Regions from separate parts of the Ensifer sp. Root558 genome, predicted to be linked through region 3. Evidence: riboswitches for the same ligand, from Rfam matches in the RefSeq annotation. Region 3 holds a riboswitch; each other region holds the start of a gene.
What was found. A riboswitch is a leader RNA that binds a small molecule or an ion and turns the genes downstream of it on or off. The one in region 3 is predicted to bind cobalamin.

Region 1 (5,529 bases), on a different contig from region 3:
GACCGAGGTCCTGACCTGGGCCGCCGCCGGCAAGAGCTATTGGGAAATCGCCACGATCCTCGGCATTTCCGAGCGCACCGTGCGCTTCTTCATGACCAATGCGCGACGCAAGCTGAATGTCGTTTCCAACACTCAGGCTGTGGCACAGGCCGTACGACACGCTCTGATACCCTCCGTTTGACACCCGACAATACGCCTCCACCGAAACCCCTCGAAATCTAGTGGCAAATATCGCGCATTTGAACTGTCGCTAGCGACAGTTACGCAACCGCCGCGAGCCTGACAGCATCGCCCCATCCCCAAACTCGGATGGAGAAAACGATGATCAGGATCCTGAACGGAAAGACCCGCGCACAACACCCGGCGGCCGTCGACGACATGTTCCGGTTGCGCAAGCGCGTCTTCCACGACTTCCTGAAATGGGACGTGCAGACCGAAGGCGACTGGGAAATCGACAACTACGACCAGGCAAACCCGCTCTACGTCCTGTCCTATGCGCCCGATACCGGCCGGCTGCGCGGCGCGCTTCGCCTCCTGCCGACACTCGGCCCAAACATGCTGGACGATACCTTCCCGATCCTGCTTGGCGATAATCCGGAAATCCGCAGCGCTTCGGTCTGGGAATCCAGCCGCTTCTGCATCGAGCCCGAGATCTCGCAGGACCGCGCCTCGAACCAGGTGACGGTCGCGGCCGCCGAACTGATGTGCGGCGTCGGCGAGCTGGGCCTTGCTTCCGGCATCAGCCACATCGTCACGGTGACGGATGTGTTCCTGGAGCGCATGTTCCGGCGCATGGGATGCCCGGGCGAGCGTATCGCCGAACCGCATCGCATCGGCTCCGTTTTCGCGGTTGCCGTCGCCTGGGAAGTAACGCCGGATCTGCTCACGCGGATGAAGGCGGTCGCTGCCATCGAAGGTACCGTGCTCGAACGTCCGATGTCGCTGGAAACCGCCCGCGCCGCCTAAGCGCGTCAGTCGATCTGCGCTGTTAACGCAAACCGTCGCTTGTCGTTGCACGATCACCGACAAGCTCTATGATGGAGGCGAAACAGGAATGCCGCTGGCAGCCACCCGCAGAAGGTCGGCGCCGACCTGGCAACAGGAAGAGACTTTCGCCCGTGTTCACGCGCATGAAACACGTCGCTGCGGCCCTTGTGCCTCTGGTTCTGATCGGTGCCGGTCCGTCACTGGCATCGACGGCCTGCGACCGACTGAACGCGCGGCTCGCGCAACTGCCTGACTACGTCGCCAGCAATGCCGATGCGCGCGACTACGCAAGCGCGATCTCGCGGCAGAATATCGAGCTGCGGCGGGCAAAGAACGACCGCCGCCGCGCGGGTTGCGGTGGCGGCAACGCCATTGGCTTCGACGGCGGCGACCCCGACACCTGCTACGGCCTCAACAGCCTGATCGCCGAGATGGAAGACAATCTGCGCATGCTGAAGTCCGAGCGCGAGCAGATCGTCGCCGGCGGCAGCGACGACAGCCGGCGCCGCATCCTCGCCGCGCTGGAGATCAACGGTTGCTATGGTGACCGCGAGGAGTTCGCAAGCGTGGAACCGGACGTGCCGGAAAGCCACCGCAACATCGTTGCCGACCTGCCGCCGGAAGACGCCTACGGCCCGATGCTCGGCCGAGGCGAAGACGGCTACGCACCGCAGGAGCGCTACTATAGCGGCACGCTCAGAACCATGTGCGTGCGTACCTGCGACGGCGCCTTTTTCCCGGTTTCTTCAGATGCGACGCCGGCCGATTTCCCGCGCGACGAGCAGGCCTGTCGGGCGCGCTGTCCGGGGGCTGAGACCGAGCTCTATTTTCACGACCTCAACACGGAAGAGAGCGACAAGATGGTCTCGGCCGTGACCGGCCGTCCCTATACCGAAATGCCCAACGCCTTTGCCTATCGCACCCGCGCTGTCGGAAAACCCGGCCAGTGCGGCTGCCAGATACCGCAGACCGCCTCGACCACACCGAAGGCAAACGGAACGAAGATCGGTGACGACCAGTCGTCGATCATCGTCATCGAGACCAAGAAGCCGGAAGCGGCGAGCAATACCGCCAAGGCGCCGGCCGAAGAGCGGCCTTATGATCCGTCGAAGAACAAGGTTCGCGTCGTCGGCCCGACCTACCTGCCGCAGGAAGAAACCGCCATCGACCTCAAGCATCCGAAGGGACCGGCCTATCAGCCGGTCCAGAATTGATCGGACGAGGCCTTACGCCTTCTCCTTGCTGCGTCCCCATCCGTCTTCGAAAACCAGCTCGTCGAGCGGCAGGCGCTGGCGCCAGCCCTTCACAGCGAGTTCCGGCTGCTGATAGAGGCGATCGACATAGCCGAGGCAGAGCCAGGCAACGATCTCGATATGATCTGGGATGCCGAGAATCGCCTTGATCTCGGCCTCGTGGAAAATGCTCACCCAGCCGACGCCCACCCCTTCGGCCCGCGCAGCAAGCCAGAGGTTTTGCACGGCGCAGACGGTGGAATAGACGTCCATCTGCGGATTGTGGGTGCGCCCGAGTACGACGGCACCGCCGCGCGTGCGGTCGCAGGTGACACAGATGCTGAGCGGCGCCTTGCGGATGCCTTCCAGCTTCAGCGCACGGTACTTGGCCTGTTGTTCCGCCTCGAACATCAGCGCGGCCTCGTCATTGGCGCGGCGAAACGCATGCCAGACGCGCTCACGCGTTTCTTCCGCCCGCACCAGCACGAAGTTCCACGGCTGCATGAAGCCCACGGACGGGGCGCTGTGCGCAGCGGCCAGCAGGCGCCCGATCAGATCTTCCGGCAATGGCGCGGGCAGGAATTCATCGCGCACGTCGCGACGTGTCTCGATGGCACGGTAGACGGCCTCCCGCTCTGGCAACGAAAAGGCGCCGGCAGCCGCAAGGCCGCCCTTCGGTTCAGTCAGCATCGTTCGATCCCCAACAATGCGAAACCTCCCGCCGTCCACGCGGGGTTCGGTCTATCTCGCCAGGCCGGTCTTCTGACTTCGGTTCAACCGATCACCTCGCCTTCCCAGATCGATTGAAGATCCAGTGGCAAAACCTTGAATCAATTCAAGGCTCTCTTAGACGCGATCGTCCCCGTCACAGCGTTGGGCACGTTCCGGAATGACACCGGATTCCCGATTCTCCCGCTTTCGCGGGCACCTGACGACGGCACTAAGTGCACAGCCGTTTGAGAAAGACAAGCGGCGCCAACCCGGTCGAGACATGGCGCGCCACTTTCCGCCGGCTACTGTCGAGCTTAGTCGTTTGCCTCCGCCTCAAAGCGGAGCGACCGGATGCGGCGAGCCGTCATAGGCGCCCCAGACCGACTGATCGAAGCAAATCACCGATCCGGTCATCAGCCCGGACTCGGCCGACGACAGATAGGCGCAGGCCCGCGCCACTTCGGCCGGATCGACGAGCCGACCGAAAGGCTGGCCGGCCGCCGCCTTTTCAAGCCAATCGGCAGCCGCGCCATGAAACTCGCGCTGGATGCGGTCTTCGCCTTCGGACGCCATCCAGCCGATATTCAGGCCGTTGACGCGAATGCGGTTGCGAAGAAGCGCATAAGCCGTGTTTTTGGTCAGCGTTTCGAGGGCGCCTTTCGACGAACAATAGGCGGCAATGAACGGCTGGCCGGCCATCGCCGACATCGAGCCGATGTTGACGATCGTGCCCTCGGTCTTCTCCCGCCGCATGATCTTCACCGCCTCCTGCATCAGGAAGAACGGCGCGCGCACATTGATCGCGAACATGCGGTCGAAGAGTTCGGGCGTGGTGTCGAGGATCGTGCCACGGTCGGTGATAGCTGCGGCGTTGACCAGCGCATCGACCCGGCCGAATTCCGCGTCGCAAGCGGCGACCACCTTGCGGGCGTCCTCTACTTTTTCAAGATCGGCCTCGACATAGACGACTTTCGCGCCGCTTGCCTTGCCGATCTGCTCGGCCTTCGCCCGCCCCTTGGCGGCGTTGCGGCCGCAGATGACGATGCCTTCAGCGCCGCGCTCGGCGAAAAGGCCAGCAATCGTCGCGCCCAGTCCCTGCGTACCACCGGTGACGATGGCGATCTTGCCTTGCAATTGTCCACTCATCGAATTCCTCCCTTGGAAATGATCGTTTGAAACGGCTGCGGCTCCCGGCTGAAACACACCGGGAGCCTGTCAAATTGTAACTCGCTCGTCAGCTCAGCTTGCGCTTCGCCTGCGCCTCCAGCACCGAGAGAAACTCTTGTTCGCCCGTCCCCGCAGTGAGAGCCTCGCGCATCAACTGCGCCTGCGTCTTCGGCGCCAACCCGCCGAGTGGCGGATCCCGGTCGAGATTGGTGGGGAACGAATAGCCCTCGGCACAGGAGGAGATCGCGTTGGCCGCTTCCGCCTGCGTCAGCGTCCCGCCCGCCAGCAAGGCCCGCAAGGCCGGATAGAGCGTCGCGCTCATGGTCAGTCGGTCAACGGTTTCCATTGCGCGACCGAAGGCCGAAGACACCTGCAGCAGGTTGGCCACGCGGCGGATATCCCGGGAGCGGTTGGTGCCGGCGGCATGGAAGAGCGCCGGGTTGAAGAAGACAACGTCGCCCTTTTCGAGCGGAAGCTGCACATGGTGTGCGTCGAAATAGGCGCGGAATTCCGGCCGGTTGAGCGCCAGATAGCCCGGCACATAGGTTTGGCTATAGGGCAAGAACAGCGTCGGTCCGCTTTCGAGCGGCATGTCGCGATGGGCAACCGCCCCCTGCAGCGTCAGCACCGGTGAAAGCCTGTGCACATGCGCCGGATACTGCTCGATCACGGCCGCGGTCTGGAAGCCGAGGTGATAATCCCGGTGCGCCGATTGCGCCGCACCGCCAGGATTGACGCGATTGACCTGCGCCGTCATCTGGTAGTTCGGCCCGAGCCAAGCCTCGCTGACGAGCGCTATGACGGCATTGCCGTAATAGGAGGCGAAATTCTCCGGCGCGTTCAGGCAGTGCTTTTCCAGCGAGTTCCAGATGCGGTCATTGGCACCGGGTTTGGCGAAGTGATCGCCGCCGCCGCTGTTGCTTCGATGTTGCTCTTCGATGATGGCGTCAAAGACCCCGCTTGCGACGTCGATTGCTGTCGTATCGGCAAAGGCGCGCTTGAAGACCGCCACGCCAGGCCCGGTCGCCAGTACCTCGCAGATCTCCGCCAGAACAGAACGCCGCGCCTCGGCATCGCCGCACGCCGCAATCAGCGCGGCGCTGTCATATATCAGGATATTCTTTTCGCAGCCGGAAGCATGGGGGTAGTCGGACAGACTGGTTTGGCGTTCGACTTCCGCCCGGAACGCTTCGAGATCGCATGCCTCTTCGGTGAGCCAGACGCGGTCGATTCGCTGGCGCGCTTTGTTGTCGGTCTTCATCGCGTTTCCTCCTCTGGAACATCCTGATGAACACGACTATAGGCGGCGGCAAAACATGATATAGAGCAAGAATCCATCAAAAATCCATCAGGAGAGCAAGGCGATGGCCCATCCGTTTCTGGTCAAGGACATCGCCTTTCAGGCCGGGCTCAGCACCGCGACCGTCGATCG
Region 2 (5,529 bases), on a different contig from region 3:
GCCGGCGCCGATTACGGCCGTGTCGTCGCACCGGACGCGGTGCGCATCGAGCGCCTGCTTCCCGGCCCGATCGAGCGGGTCTGGTCCTATCTGACGGAGGAAAGCAAGCGCCGGCTCTGGATGGCGTCCGGAACGATCGGATCGAAGGAAGGGGCCGAGGTCGAGCACGTCTTCCGCCATTCGGAACTGACGACGGAGGACGATCGGCCACCGCAGAAATACGCCGAGCACGCCGGCGAGGTGCGCAATTACGGCCACGTGCTCGCCTGGGAGCCGCCACGACTACTGGCCTATACCTGGAACGAAGAGACCGGCACCCCGTCGGAGGTCCGCTTCGAGCTCAGCCCCCGCGGCGACAAGGTGCTGCTCGTCGTCACCCATAAGCGCATCGCCGACCGCGCGGTCATGACCAGCTTCTCTGCCGGCTGGCACGTACACCTCGACATATTGCGTTCTCTGCTCGAAGGCGAAAAGCCGGCAGCCTTCTGGAGCAAGTTTGCCGACCTTGAAGCGCAATACGACGCGCGTATTCCGAAGCCCTGACGGCGGGATGTGCTTGAAGGTCAAGGCGCGTGCAGGCGCCGGCAAGGATCGACTTGCCGGCGCTTTTCGTCAGGCGCGGGCGAAACCGAGAACGAAAAACGCCAGCGCGCCGATCGAGGCCCATGTGCGCACGTGGTTCCACCAGACCCAATCAGTCAGATAGCGCTCACGCCAGAGATCGGTCGCCGCCTGACCGGGGGCTGCCGCGGCGAGCGCGTCATTCATCGGCACGTTGAAGACAATGGTCACCAGCAGCACGCCAACGACATAGGCAATGCCACCGGCGGCAAGCCACCACCTGCCCTCGCCCCCCGAGATGAAGGCGACGACGACGAGCGCAAGGGCGAGCAGCGCCGTGCCCATGAAGGCGCTGAGGAAGATCGGGTTCTGGATCACGACATTGATGGCGTTCATCGCGGCGATCCCCTGCTCCGGCGGCAGCCGCGACAGGGCCTGCATGATGCAAACCGAGAAGATGAAGAACAGCCCGGCCATCAGGCCGGAACCGATCGCGGCGGCAAACGCCAGAGCGGGGATCAACGGGATCATGCGGCAAGACTCCAAACACCAGTTGCTGCGGTTTCCCGGGCGTAATCGGCAAATTCGCGCGGACGCCGCCCAAGCACGCGCTCGACATCGGACGTCATGCTGGAATTGCGTCCGTCGAGCACCGAGGTGAAGAGATAGCGGATGAGTTCGACATAGTCATCCGGCACGCCGTCCGCCTTGAGATGCGCTGCGAAGTCGGAAACCGGAATGGCCTGATAAGAGATCCGACGGTTGGCGGCCGCGGCGATCTCGGCGACGGCCTGGGCAAAGGTCATCAGGCGCGGGCCGGTCAAGGCATAGACCTTGCCGATATGCGCATCGTCCAGAAGGGCCTCAACCGCCACGTCGGCAATGTCGTCGCAACTGACGAAGGGCTCGGTGACCTCGTCCACCGGCAGGAAGACCGAACCACTCACCACGCTGTCAGCCAGGAAGCCTTCGTCGAAGTTCTCGAAGAACCAGCTGCCCCGGATGACCGTCCAGTCGGCGCCGGAGGCCTGCAGCGCACGCTCGGAGGCTTCCGCCTCGTCCTCGCCGCGGCCCGACAGGAGCACCAACCGTTTGATGCCGGTGCGAACGGCAAGGCTCGAGAACTTGGCGATGACGTCGACGGCGCCCGGCACCGCCAGATCGGGCTGGTAGCAGACATAGATGCGATCGACATTTTCAAGGGCGGGCGTCCAGGTCGCCTCATCCGTCCAATCGAAGGAAGGCGACGCCGAACGGGCGCCGATGCGGACCGCTACGCCCCGCTCCCGAAGGCGATCGGCCACCCGCCGCCCCGTCTTGCCGGTACCGCCCAAAACCAGTGTGACTTTCTGAGACATCGCTTCCTCCTGAGGTTCCACCAACAAACATGAGCATCTCTCACATTTGCAAATGTGATAAATCCTCGTATTTTAGGAGTCAAGTCAAAATGTGAGCATTACTCATGATTCCAGATGCAAGTCCCGCCACGCTTCCCGCCGACGACGAGCCTGCGCTGCGCCGGACGCCGAGCCAGAAGCGCAGCCGCGAGCGCGTCGAGCAGATCCTTGCCTGCGCGACGGCGCTCATCCAGGAGAAGGGCAGCGACGCCATGCGCATGAGCGAAGTCGCTGAAAAGGCGGGGATCTCGATCGGCTCGCTTTATCAGTACTTCCCCGACAAGGCGGCAATCGTGCGCACGCTGGCCGAGCGCTACAATGCGGTCTGCAACGAGTGCATCGCGGCCGAACTGGCAAAGGTCACGTCGATAGCCGAACTGCGCGACGCCTTCTCGCTGCTGTTCGACATCTACTACGACATGTTCCTCGCCGAGCCGGTCATGCGCGACATCTGGTCGGCGATGCAGGCCGACAAGGCACTGCGCGAGATCGATCTTGCGCAAAGCCGCGCCGGCGGAAAGCTGCTTGCCGATGTCTGGGCCTGCCTTGTGCCGGAGACGCCGCGCGAAGAGATCGACAGCGCCGCCTTCCTGATCATGCATCTCGGCGACTGCACCATGCGACTTGCAGTCTCGGTCGACCGGGCCGAGGGTGACCAGATCGTCGAAGCCTACAAACGCATGACCATCAAGGATTTTGTCGCGGATGGACCGCGCGGCGGCGCGCACTCAATTGACAACTCCATGACACAATCCTAATCATCTGGGATCGATTGGTTCCCGGGACGCGAACGTGTTTCGGGAGTAAACGGGAATGTGACGGATGGACCCAAGCTGGGCATTCAAATCACGGCCGACCCCGCGACTGTAGAGCGACGTCGATCCACCGTTCCGGAGCGATCCGGAAGAAGCCACTGGCAAGACCGCGAGAGGGCGGCCGAGCTGGGAAGGCGAGGCAGATCGAGGGCATCGAGCCCAACGCCGTGAGCCAGGAAACCTGCCACTCGATACGGGCATAGGGCCCAACCGGGAATTTCCCGATGCCATCACGGAGGTTGTCATGGCTACGTCTACCATTTCGAGCACCCCGCTCTCCCTCAGCGATCGTCTGACCGCTGGCGTCATCGCGCTCTTCATCGGCGCATTCCTCGTCTTTGGCGCCGGCCTTGCCAACTCGGCAGTGCTGCACGACACGGCGCACGACACTCGCCACTCCTACGGCTTCCCCTGCCACTGACCGATGCGCCGGAACGTGAACAACGTTCCGCATCGAACAATCTGCGGACCTGAACGCATCCGGCCTGAGCCGGATGGAGGCCTGCGTGCATCCCGGTTTTTCCGGCGCGCGAAGGCCATCCGCAGCATTGGGAAAATGGGAAGGCTCAAGGACCACGCCACAGGGCGTGGCTTTTGTCGTTATCGAGGGATTTCAAGATGATTGTCAGAACGCTTCTGGCCGCGATCGTGGCTGGATTGATTGCCGGTGTCTTCATGACCGGCGCCCAGGAACTGCGCGTCACACCGCTGATCCTGCATGCAGAAGAATTCGAAGGCGAGGCACCGGCCGCCACCGAACAGCCCGCCGCCCAGCCGGGTGCGGCACAGCCGGCCGCAGAAAACCACGACCAGCATTCGTCGCTCAAAGCCGTGTCGCCGTTCGGCGCTTTCCTCGACGCTTTGTCGCCGATCACCCCGGCCTATGCCCATGAGGGCGAGCATGAGGAAGGCGGCATCATGTTCGGCATGAGCCGCTTCTCCGGCACGCTGATGGCGAACCTCGTCACAGGTTCCGGCTTCGGCCTGCTGCTCGCCGGCGTCAGCCTGGTGATCGGCTACCCGATCACGCTCAGGAACGGCGCGCTGTGGGGCGCCTGCGGCTGGCTTGCCGTGCACATGCTGCCGGCGATCGGTCTGCCGCCGGAACTGCCGGGCTTTCCGGCAGCCGAACTCGGCGACCGCCAGACCTGGTGGCTGGTGACCGTGGCGCTCTCCGCCGTCGGCCTCTATCTCGTCGTCCTGCGCGAGGAGATCGTCTCCAAGGTCGCAGGCCTGGTGGCGATCGCAGCACCCCATGTCTACGGCGCGCCGCAGCCGCTCGATATCACCAGCAACGTTCCGGCCGTGCTCGGCGCCGAGTTTGCGGTTGCCGCACTCGCCACCACGCTTGCCTTCTGGATCGTGCTCGGCGTCGTCTCCGGCTTCATCAACGAGCGCTTCGTCAAGGCACAGTGATCACTGATCACAGATCGTCAGCAAAGCGACGGCGGGGTTCAGGTCCCGCCGTTTTGCATGAGATGCGCCGCCAGCCGCGCGCGGCGATCTTCCGGCTCCAGCAGCACGCAGGTGTCGCAGAAACTGCCCCCTTCCGTCTTGAAGTAGAGACAGCAGCCGCAACGGATCCGATACTGGCGCGACAGCTGAGCGCCGCTTGCCGGATCGAGAGCCGCGATCTGCTCGTAGCAGAGCTCCTCTGAGTAGAGCCGCGAACCCGGTCGTTTGACGATCGCCAGCGCCTCGGCCATGCCGCGCGCCTCGTCGCCGATCGCGCGGCCGATTTCCAGGAACGCGCCGGCCAGGGCATCAGCCGCGAGCCGCCATTGCGCCCCGCTCGACAGCCCTGCTCGCGCTTTCAGAACCGCAACGACGGGTGCCAGATGGGCGATGAAGCCCGGTTCGAATGCGCTGACGCCTTCGCCACCCTGGCGCTCCGTCGCCGGCGGATGCAGGCGAAAATGATAGCGCTTGCCCGCGACTTCGACGCCACGGTGAAGCCGCGTCCAATCCTCGAAACGAATGCCGGCCACCTCCGCCTGCAACCCGGCGCCGAGATGGAACGCGCCAAGGACCACGCTCAGCTGGCGGCTATAGAAGGCGATCAGATGCGCCGCCCGGATCCGGTCGGTCATGCCGACCCCGAAGAAATCCTGATAGGCGAGCCCCGCCTCAAGGCCAGCGCTGCCCGCAGCCCAGAAGTCGCCCGGCGCGCTGAAATCACTGGCCGCCGGCCCGAGCGAGACGGCAGCCTCGGGAAACTGGGCACGCAGATGGTCGGCGACGGCCAGCGCCTGCGGCGCAAACGCCGCGGTCTCCGCTGTCGGCCGGTGGTCGTTCAAGCGCATGCCGTCTCCGTCGTCCATTCTCATCCTCTGGCGCGGGATGCGGGCGGATTACCACACGCGCCTTCCCCCTCCTGCAGCCAGCCACCGTCGAAGCCCGCCCGCTCAAGGCCGAGACGGATCGCCGGCATGCTGCGCATCAGCGCCCAGCTAAGGCCGCTTTGCCAGTTCTCGATCATCATGACAACGATGCCCTGGTCAAGACCGACGACACGCGCATCGATCCAGCCCTCCGGGCCTGCGCCGGCGGCCAGGCTCGGGTTAAAGCCGCCGGGAAAGCGCCCTTCGCTCAAAAGTCCCGGATAACTGTCTGCCATATGCACGAGGGAGGCCCGCGCCGCGTCCGGCTCGAACGGCAGGCAGGCGAGCGGCGCCCAGGGCACGAGCGTGCCGTCATCAAGGCCGTAGGGTGCGCCGCGGTTCACATAGCCGAAAAGCCGCTGCTGGCGCCCATCC
Region 3 (5,529 bases):
AACAGCAGGTCCTCCGGCCGACGCGCGCAGGAGATGAAGGTCACATCCGTCTCCGGCACGCAGTCCGCCATCCAGCGCGTCATCGACATCATCGGCGTGATGCCGGAGCCGGCCGAGATAAACAGGTACTTGTCGCCGGGATGGCGGACGAAGCTGAAATCGCCGAGCGGGCCAAAGGCGCGGAGTTTCATTCCGGGCTTCAGGTGCTCGAACATCCAGCGGGTGCCGATGCTGTCTGACTGCGCCTTGACGGTCACGGCGATCGACAGCGGCCGCGAGGGCGTCGACGACAGGGTGTAGGTGCGCATCACTGGCTCGTCGGCGACGGGCAGTTCGAGGGTCACGAATTGCCCGGGCAGATAGCGAAACCAGGCGGGCTTTTCGGCCCGGAAGGTGAAGGTCATGACATCGGCGGTCTCGACAACCGCCGATGTGCATTCGAGCATCTGCTGCCGGTCGATCCAGACGTGGAGCGCGTCGAAATGGTGAAACGAAGAGGCCATCTGCATGTCAGGCGACCCTTGAAAGCGGAGCCGCGTCGCCGGCAAGGCGCTGCTCCATGAACTTGCAGTACCACTCGACGAACTGCATCACGCCACCCTCGTGCTCGGGCGAATAGGGACCGGGCTCATAGGCCGGTGAGCGGATGCCGAAGGCATTTTCCTCGACGATCTGACGGTCCTGGTCGTTGGTCTCGGTCCAGACATGCGTCAGTTCATCTAGATTGTAGTCGACGCCTTCGACCGCATCCTTGTTGACGAGCCACTTCGTCGTCACCTGCGTCAGTTCGGGCCCGAGCGGCAGCACCCGGAAGGTGATGGCGTGGTCGGCGAGCACATGGTTCCAGGTGGTGGGATAGTGGAACATCAAGAGCGTGCCGATCTGGCTCTGGGAGACGTCGGCGGACAGGGCCCGCCTGACGGCGCGGGCGCCCGACATGGTGTAGCTTTCGGCATTGTCGACAAGCGGCATGCGGGCGGCGCGGAACTGACCGGTCGGCGACATCTTAAATTCGCTCGGCAGGCCCTCGGCCTCGCACTTCGCCCAATGTTCGGCGATCACAGGATCATCCTTGGCGCCCTGCACCCCGGTCGCCGTCGGCGCCTCAGGATAGGTGCGGCAGAGTTCCGGATGATTGGCGGCGCAATGGTAGCATTCGCGGTTGTTTTCCCAGACGAGCTTCCAGTTGCCCTTCTCGATGATGGTGCTTTCGAACGCGACCTTGGTTTCGCCGAGCCGATGCGGCGCGAGATACGGCAAGGCCATGTCGCGGAACGCCGTGAAATCCATCGGCTTTTCCGACAGGTTGATGAAGATGTAGCCGCCGACCGTTTCGCAATGGATCGGCTTCAGACTGTGGGCGGCCTTGTCGAAATCCTCTCCCATCTGCCGGGCAAAGAGCAGCGAGCCGTCGAGTTCGTAGGTCCACTGGTGATAGGGACAGACAAGCTTTGCCGACGAGCCTTTCGCCTGCGTGCAGACGCGCGAGCCGCGGTGGCGGCAGGAATTGTGCAGAGCCCGGATGGCGCCCTGGCGGTCGCGGGTGATGACAACGGGGTAGTCGCCGACCTGGACGGTGAAGTAATTGCCGGCCCGCGGGATCTCGCAGTCATGGCCGATAAACAGCCAATCCTTGTACCAGATGTTTTCCAGATCCTGCCTGTAGTAGTCGGGATCGATGTAAAAGGCCCGGTCGAGGCTGTAGCCGTCCTGCCTGCCCTTCAGCTTTCGAAGCATATCGTTTCTGGTGTCCATGTCCTGTCCTCATGCGCCATGTTTCGGAGAGGCAGGACAGGAACCCGCACGGGCGCACGCCCATGCGTTTGAGGCTCCGATCCGGCTGCCCGCCGCAACCCGTTACGGTTATGTCCGTCAAGGCTGGTTTCCGGGCTCAGGAGCCGTCCTTTCGGACCTGCCCGGCGCCTTCCCGGACGAACCGTCCAGTGGCCTTTGCCGAGGCTTTCGCTCCACCACCGTTGCGGGGGCAGCGCCGGGATTTGACCGGCTTCCCAATTCTCCATCTTCCCTTCGAAGACGGCACCTTGAGTAAGGATATGTAATCGCGGAAGTCACCTTGGCAGCTGCCCGATAGCGACATCCAATTCCAGAATGACGACACGGAAAAAACCGCCACAAAAGGCCACCGTCTTAGAATTTTTACATTGCAAACATATAGATAGATCACATCTTGGGCAATTGCCGACTTTTGCGGCGCGGTCGGCGCAGATGCGGGAGGGCTTCGCCCGTTTGCGACATCGCGTCAGATAGAGAACGCTAATGATGCAGCCAGGACGAAATCATTCATTAACCATGAGCCGCTAGCCTAGCCGGCGGACGAGAGAGGTCCTGCAGGCAGGCAGATGGCGCGCTGACGATCATGGCAAAGTTGAGATACTACGACGCGACAGCCGAGAAGCTGCCGACAATCCCGCCGAAGGTGGCGGTTCATACCGAATTCCTGCGTACGGGCCGGATCAACCGCAGGCAATGGTTGCCGAGCGAACGCCGGTATTTGAGCTATGAGGAAGTCGCAGACAGGACGGGCAAGAAGCTCAGCACCGCCGGCGACACGACCCATAAGCGGATCAACGGGTTCCACAACTCGATCCAGTTCCCGAAGATGATCTTCCACCGCACGCTCGTCGGCCGGCCGCATCTCGGCTACTGTCACGTGACGGCGGCGCGTACGCCGGTTACTCCCTCCAAGGACATCACCTGGTCCTTCTACTTCGCCAACTTCTTCTGCAACCTGGGCGACGAGACGCATTTTTTCGAGAGTATCCAGCCCGGCTATTCACGCATGTACTTCGCCGTCGCCATCGAACCGGGCGCCCAAGCCGGGCAAATGGTCATCAACCGCAACTTTCGTGACAACGGGCTGCTGTTTCGCACGGATGATCCCAAGGTCGCGCTGAAAAACGTACTGATGCTTGGCGCCAAGGATGACGCGTTGCGTCGCATCATTCGCAGCCTCTGAGCCGAACCGGTTCCTTCAAAGAAAATCGTTCTGTTTTTCCGGTGCGTCCGTTAAGGAAGCGTCGGAAAGGAAACGGCATGGCTGAGATCATCGACACGGATAGAGAACCGGACCGCGCGATCGCGCGCGCCTGCGCCGTTCTTGGCGAAGGSGAGCCGGTCGCCATTCCGACCGAGACCGTCTACGGCCTTGCCGCCGACGCTACCAATCCCGATGCGATCAGTCGCATCTACGAGATGAAGGGGCGCCCGCGCTTCAATCCGCTGATCTCGCATGTTTCCGACATGGCGATGGCCGAAGCCCATGTGCATTTCGATCCGATTTCGAGGCAGCTGGCCGAAGCCTTCTGGCCCGGCCCGCTGACGCTGATCCTTCGGCAGCGCGCCGACAGCACGGTTCATGCGCTGGCGTCCGCCGGCCTCGACACGCTCGGCATCCGCATGCCCGACGGTTTCTCGCGCCGGGTAATCGCTCACTTCGGGCGACCACTGGCCGCGCCCAGTGCCAATACGTCGGGCAAAATCAGCCCGACCAGTGCGGTCCATGTGGAAGCCGATCTCGGCGACAAACTGAAGCTGATCCTCGACGCCGGCCAGGCCCAAATCGGCCTTGAGTCGACGATCATCAAGGTCGACGGCGACGAGATCCGGTTGCTTCGGCCGGGTGGCCTCGATGCCGCCGAGATCGAACGCCTGCTTGGTCGTCCGGTGACCCGGCCGGAGACGGCGGGAGCGACGATCGAGGCGCCGGGCATGCTCGCCTCGCACTACGCGCCCGGCGCTGCCGTCCGGCTCGATGCCGCCGAGGTGCATGCCGGCGAAGCCTTGATCCGTTTCGGCGGCAATCGGATCGCCGGCGAAGAGCAGGCGGCCGTCGTTCTCGATCTCAGCCCGACTGGCAATCTGCGCGAAGCCGCCGCCAATCTCTTCGACTATATGAAGCGGGCGGATGCCAGCGGCGCAGAGACCATCGCCTTCGGGCCGATCCCTTCGGACGGGTTGGGGGAAGCCATCATCGACCGGTTACAACGGGCGGCGGCACCACGAGGGTAAGATAGTGTGCGGCATCTTCTCCGCACCCACCCTCATCGAACGGCACCAATTGCGGTTATGATCGCCGCCGACCAGGAACCGAGGACCAGATCCTCAGATCGACCGATCCGATAGCGCGCGCAGGCGCAATGCGAAGTGAGGCCCATGACCACCCTTCCCTCTCCCGAACTCATCGCTTCCTTCGCCGAGATCGTCGGCAACACCAACGTGCTGACGGACGAAGCCGACAAGGCGCGCTATCTCGTCGAATCGCGCGGACTTTACCGCGGCACGACGCCGATGGTCCTGCGTCCGGCCAACGTCGACGAGGTCTCGCGCATCATGAAGCTCGCGAGCGCCACCCGCACGGCGATCGTGCCGCAGGGCGGCAACACCGGCCATGTCGCCGGGCAGATCCCGCGGGAGGGCAAGGCAGACATCGTTCTTTCGCTGGAACGGCTGAACCGCATTCGCGACATCGATCCGGTCGGCAATGTCATCGTCGCCGATGCCGGCTGTATCCTCGCCGATATCCAGAAGGCGGCGGACGAGCACAATCGCCTGTTCCCACTGTCGCTCGGCTCGGAAGGTTCAGCCCGCATCGGCGGCAATCTCTCCACCAATGCAGGCGGCACCGCCGTGCTTGCCTATGGCAGTATGCGCCAGCTTTGCCTCGGCCTCGAAGTGGTGCTGCCGACCGGCGAAATCTGGGACGGGCTGCGCCGGTTGAAGAAGGACAATACCGGTTACGACCTGCGCGATCTCTTCATCGGTGCCGAGGGCACGCTCGGCGTGATCACCGGCGCCGTGCTCAAGCTTTTCCCGAAGCCGCTCGGGCATCAGGTCGCCTTTGCCGGAGTCGGCAGCGTCGAGCATGCGCTCGCTCTGTTTGAAAAGGCGTCCAGCCTTTGCGGGCCGGCGTTGACCGGCTTCGAGCTGATGCCGCGGCTCGGCGTCGAATTCACCACCAAGCACATCCCCGGCGTTCGTGATCCGATGGAAACGGTCCATCCCTGGTACGCGCTGATCGATATCTCGACGTCCGATAGCGCCGAAAGCGCGGAACGGATGGTACAGGATCTGCTGGAGCAGGGATATGCGGCCGGCCTCGTCGAGAATGCAGTGATTGCCGCCAACGAGACACAGGCGAAGGCGCTGTGGCACATGCGCGAGAGCATGTCGCCGGCACAAAAGCCCGAGGGCGGCTCGATCAAGCACGATGTCTCCGTGCCCGTCTCCAGCATTCCGGCCTTCATGAAGGAGGCGGATGCCGCCGTCGTGAAAGCGATCCCCGGCGCCCGCATCTGCTCCTTCGGCCACATGGGCGACGGCAACATCCACTACAACATTTCGCAGCCAGTCGGCGCCGACAAGCAGGCCTTCCTCGACCGCTGGCGCGAAATCAACGCCATCGTCCACGGCATCGTGCTTGGGTATAACGGCTCGATCTCCGCCGAGCACGGCATCGGCCAGTTGAAGCGCGACGAGCTCGCCGAGGTCCGGGCGCCGATCGAAATCGAG

Region 1: it holds a riboswitch for cobalamin, as region 3 does, so the genes downstream of both, bluB (5,6-dimethylbenzimidazole synthase) here and ASD63_RS22615 (aromatic ring-hydroxylating dioxygenase subunit alpha) in region 3, are expected to answer to the same signal.
Region 2: it holds a riboswitch for cobalamin, as region 3 does, so the genes downstream of both, ASD63_RS00150 (CbtB-domain containing protein) here and ASD63_RS22615 (aromatic ring-hydroxylating dioxygenase subunit alpha) in region 3, are expected to answer to the same signal.

The regions. Positions count from the first base shown of each region.
Region 1 is NZ_LMGC01000001.1:759,078-764,606, reverse strand. It holds gene ASD63_RS03800 (LuxR family transcriptional regulator) at 1-181, shown strand, start outside; gene ASD63_RS03795 (acyl-homoserine-lactone synthase) at 322-966, shown strand; gene ASD63_RS03790 (DUF2865 domain-containing protein) at 1,131-2,201, shown strand; gene bluB (5,6-dimethylbenzimidazole synthase) at 2,214-2,909, opposite strand; cobalamin riboswitch at 2,954-3,166, opposite strand; gene ASD63_RS03780 (SDR family oxidoreductase) at 3,264-4,076, opposite strand; gene ASD63_RS03775 (phytanoyl-CoA dioxygenase family protein) at 4,165-5,358, opposite strand; gene ASD63_RS03770 (LacI family DNA-binding transcriptional regulator) at 5,462-5,529, shown strand, end outside.
Region 2 is NZ_LMGC01000001.1:21,380-26,908, reverse strand. It holds gene ASD63_RS00170 (SRPBCC family protein) at 1-543, shown strand, start outside; gene ASD63_RS00165 (anthrone oxygenase family protein) at 613-1,092, opposite strand; gene ASD63_RS00160 (NAD(P)H-binding protein) at 1,089-1,919, opposite strand; gene ASD63_RS00155 (TetR/AcrR family transcriptional regulator) at 2,024-2,716, shown strand; cobalamin riboswitch at 2,715-2,977, shown strand; gene ASD63_RS00150 (CbtB-domain containing protein) at 3,018-3,194, shown strand; gene ASD63_RS00145 (CbtA family protein) at 3,392-4,189, shown strand; gene ASD63_RS00140 ((2Fe-2S)-binding protein) at 4,228-5,076, opposite strand; gene ASD63_RS00135 (glucoamylase family protein) at 5,097-5,529, opposite strand, start outside.
Region 3 is NZ_LMGC01000023.1:571,211-576,739, forward strand. It holds gene ASD63_RS22610 (hybrid-cluster NAD(P)-dependent oxidoreductase) at 1-509, opposite strand, end outside; gene ASD63_RS22615 (aromatic ring-hydroxylating dioxygenase subunit alpha) at 511-1,755, opposite strand; cobalamin riboswitch at 1,859-2,060, opposite strand; gene ASD63_RS22620 (DUF6656 family protein) at 2,378-2,977, shown strand; gene ASD63_RS22625 (L-threonylcarbamoyladenylate synthase) at 3,055-4,029, shown strand; gene ASD63_RS22630 (FAD-binding oxidoreductase) at 4,174-5,529, shown strand, end outside.